2 regions of the Glaciecola sp. 1036 genome follow, and region 1 is predicted to be linked to the other one. Evidence: predicted binding sites of a transcription regulator. Region 1 holds the regulator's gene; the other holds the start of a gene.
The links. The regulator MetJ, encoded in region 1, represses methionine synthesis genes. The targets are predictions, from matches to a motif close to TAGACGTCTAGACGTCTA.
Positions count from the first base shown of each region.

Region 2: a site for MetJ is predicted at 637-654, ahead of thrA (bifunctional aspartate kinase/homoserine dehydrogenase I). Genes of this name have one in related genera too.

Region 1 is NZ_JBLWFH010000007.1:72,084-74,293, reverse strand. It holds gene pip (prolyl aminopeptidase) at 1-259, opposite strand, end outside; gene ACNKW3_RS11700 (DUF2959 domain-containing protein) at 442-1,095, shown strand; gene metJ (met regulon transcriptional regulator MetJ) at 1,127-1,432, opposite strand; gene metF (methylenetetrahydrofolate reductase) at 1,570-2,210, shown strand, end outside.
Region 2 is NZ_JBLWFH010000003.1:270,938-273,147, reverse strand. It holds gene ACNKW3_RS06240 (hypothetical protein) at 1-216, opposite strand, end outside; gene thrA (bifunctional aspartate kinase/homoserine dehydrogenase I) at 844-2,210, shown strand, end outside.

The sequences.
Region 1 (2,210 bases):
TTTTCTCTATGTCTTCGATTAAAGCCCATGTGTTATTGTCATTAAGGCTAGCAAAAGGTTTTGATTGACCACATCCCCTTTGATCAAAGGCAACAACAAAGTGTTTATTTAAATCAAAAGGCCATTTATAACAGTTTGATATGCTAGCACCGGGACCGCCATGCACAAACAAGAAAGGTATGCCGTCAGGGTTTCCTGCAAGTTCTACGTGAAGTTTATGTTCATTTGAAACATCAATTTTCAGTGATCTAAATGGCATTCAATGCTCTTTTGTTCTCAACCTTTCATCGAGGTACAGATTGATTATGTTTTGGTGTATATTTACTGAATAAATAAAGCACTTTACTCAGATTACCAATAAATTTACTTAAAACTCAAACGTTAAATCATCAAACTCGAGTATCTTTTGGCCATTTGATAGTTAAATACAAGGATTATGCAATGCGTTTATTTGCAATTATGTTCATATTAAGTCTAGGTTTGGTTTCAAGTTGTACCTCAACAATTCAAGACGCATACTTCGATATGTGGGAAAGCATAGGAATAGAAAAACGCGATATTCTGGTGGATAGAGTTGAAGATGCTCAAGAAACGCAACAAGAAGCTCAAGAACAGTTTTCCAGTGCATTAGAAGAATTCAGTGCTTTAATCAATTTTGATGGTGGGGAGCTAGAAGATGTATACAATGAGCTCAATGACCAATATCAAGCAAGTAAAGAAGCCGCAGAAGAGGTTTCCACAAGAATTGATAAAGTCGAATCCGTAGCTGGCTCTTTATTTCGTGAATGGGAATCTGAGTTGGATGAGATCTCAAATGCTAATTTACGTCGTGATAGTAAAAGGAAATTAGACACAACCAAGGCAAAGTACCAAAATTTACTGAAATCTATGCGTAAGGTTGAAGCAAGTATGCCACCTGTATTAACCGCATTAAACGATAATGTACTTTATCTTAAACATAATTTGAACGCTAACGCCATCGGTGCATTGCAGGGAGAGTTGAATACCATTCAACGAGATGTCAAAACTCTACTTCAGCAAATGAGCGCAGCGATAAAAGAATCTGACGAGTTTATTGCGTCGTTAAAAAACTAGAAACTCGACTTAGATTTGCATGATGGCTGTGCTAAGACTTGCCTTCTTTCATTTCTGCCATAATGCGTCTTGCTTCTGCAGAAATTTTTTCAGGGTTATCTTTGCGCAAGTCGTCATCATTCGGTAAAGGTTGACCGGTAAATGCATGAAGAAAAGCTTCACAAAGCAATTCTGAATTGGTTGCATGACGTAAGTTATTCACCTGGCGTCGAGTGCGCTCGTCTGTTAACACTTTCAACACTTTTATCGGAATAGACACTGTGACCTTTTTTACCTGTTCACTTTTTTTCCCATGTTCCGCATAAGGGTGAATATATTTGCCGTTCCAATCTGCCATAATGTCATTCGTAATTTATGTTGTTATATGAAAATTCTAACTGGAATAAAAAAAAGATCAATCTAGACGTGTAAACTGCTTGACGTCTAGATGGTATTTTCGTAATTTAGACGTCTAAACGTCTATAAGGGTTAAACATGGTTTCTTACGCACAAGGCATTGATGCCTTGAATCAATCACTTTCTGAATTACGCGATATCGATGTATCTTTCGAGTTTTTCCCACCTTCAAGTGAAGCCATGGAGAACACCTTATGGAAGTCCGTGGAAAGATTAGCACCCTTAAACCCCAGTTACATGTCGGTTACCTATGGCGCAAACAGTGGTGAACGAGACAGAACTCACAGTGTGGTAAAACGCATCCATAGAGAAACCGGTGTCCCGACTGCACCTCATTTAACATGCGTAGATGCTTCCCGAGAAGAATTAGTTCAGATTGCGAAAGATTATTGGGATTCTGGTATCCGTCGAATCGTAGCGTTGAGAGGTGATTTACCCTCAGGTATGGATAAGCCAGATATGTACGCTGTAGATCTGGTGCAGTTGCTAAAAGAAGTGGCTGATTTTGATATATCTGTTGCGGCATATCCTGAAAAACATCCTGAAGCCCCAAGCGATCAATTCGACTTATTGAATTTAAAACGTAAAAACGAAGCTGGTGCTACTGAGGCTATTACTCAGTTTTTCTTTGACACTAGTGTTTTCTTACGTTTTCGAGATAGAGCCGCCGCTGCGGGTATCGATTTGGATATAGTCCCGGGCATTTTACCGGTAACCAA
Region 2 (2,210 bases), on a different contig from region 1:
AGCATTCTCACCGTCTTTAAAAAAGATAGTGGGATCTGTGTTTTGGGTTTGTCTTACAGTATCGTTCCCAGGTTGGAGCTGCCAAGTTGTAGTGCCATCTGATTGCCATGTTGATAAGTCGATGGGAATAGGCGCAGCTTGAGTTGTAAAGGCAGAAAATAAAAGCGCCGCAGCACCATATTTTAAAAGATTTAGTTTAGATGTTTTTGTGAACATTCGATTCCTTTCTGTTATGTGATATTAAAAGCAAAAGTGATTAAAAAATTGCCGTATAGATTCTAAGGCAATAATTACGCCAAAAAATAAAGCTAATTTTTTCAATCATTTATTGATTTATTTGACGTGGTTTGTAAAAAAGTCTGACAATGATTAAATCTATCAAATTGTTCAGCCGTAAAATGAGTGGGGAACTTTTTTTGCCAAATTAATTTGGATTGCGAAGCGCTTATTTACAATAAATATGAAGATCAGAATCCCCAATTAAAATATAAAAATTCCCACCCAAAATGAAAATTTTGATCAGAAAAAATCTGTCATTTTTCCTAACTTATTGAAAACATTGAATTCCAAAACATTGAAAACTTCCCAAGTTAAATTGATATGATCATATTTATCTGATTTTATCGAGGTTCGGTATTGACATTTAGACGTCTATACGGCAAATTGGCGCCATGAAAACAATTCTAATGACTAACGACATGATTATTATTACCACCTCTATTGAGGGCGGTCGTTAGCCAGTGCCAGATTCCTGATAACGAAAGCCCGCAAATATAGCGGGCTTTTTTGTATCAAAGGCATTGAATTGAGCAAATTAAAATTTAAGAGAGCGAGGAGTCTCGAATGAAAGTGTTGAAGTTTGGTGGTTCGTCTTTGGCCGATGCTCAACGGTACTTGCGAGTATTTGATATCAGCCAACAAACGCATCAGGCAGAAGGGGCTGCGGTAGTTTTATCTGCGCCCAAAGGGGTCACTAATGCGCTGTCTTTACTATGTGAACAAGCGCATAAGAATCAAGATTATGGTGAACTTTTTGCTAAATTGACTATGACCTTAAAAGGTATTGCAAAAGAACTCAATGACACTCTCGATAACTTTAATTACCCTCCTTTAGCAGAATATATACAAAATAAACTTGATAATTTAGAGCAACAACTACAGGGCATTAGTCTACTAAAAAGCTGCCCAGATCAAGTTACTGCTGGCATTTTAAGCATGGGCGAATACGTCAGTGTCAATATTTTTAGCGCCATCTTATCCGCCAAGGGCATAAGCAATAAAATAATCGATCCAGTAGATTACATTATCGCAGAAGGGGACTATTTAGATAGTTTAGCCTTGTTATCAGAAAGCCGCGCTCGTTGCAGCGAAATAAACACAGACGGTAGCGAGTTTTTGGTAATGCCAGGCTTTGTCGCTGTGAATGAGCTAGGCGAAAAGGTGACGTTGGGCCGCAACGGTTCTGATTATTCAGCGGCAATTTTAGCTGCTTGTATTAATGCGAACTGCTGTGAAATCTGGACTGATGTTGACGGTGTTTACAATGCTGATCCCAATCAAGTAGAAGGTGCGGTATTACTGGATAAACTTACCTATCAAGAAGCCATGGAGTTATCTTATTTTGGGGCTAAGGTGTTACATCCAAAAACTATTGGTCCTATCGCGCAATTTGGAATTCCTTGTTTAATTCGTAATACCTTGAATCCCGCAGCACCCGGTACGCTAATATCTAACGAACCCAGTGAAAAATGGACCAGTGTTAAGGGTATTTCGCACCTTGAAGATATTGTGATGTTTAATGTATCCGGTCCTGGCATGAAGGGCATGGTAGGCATGGCGAGCCGCATTTTTGATGTGATTTCAAAAGGCAATATTTCTATATCCCTGATTACTCAAAGTTCGTCGGAATATAGCATTAGTTTCTGTATTCAAAACAAAGATGCAGAGAAAGCACAAGAATTATTAGAAGAAAGTTTTGCCCTTGAATTGAGCAACCACTTATTAGAGCCAATTGAAGTACGCAAGCATTTAGCCATAGTCACCTTAGTGGGCGATGGTATGCGAGAATCTAAAGGTATGGCAGCGAAGTTTTTTAATGCCTTGGCCCAAGCAAGAGTCAATAATGTAGCGATCGCGCAAGGGTCATCAGAGCGTTCTATTTCAACTGTGATTGAAAACAGTAAAGCGCGCAAAGCAGTGAAAGTTATACA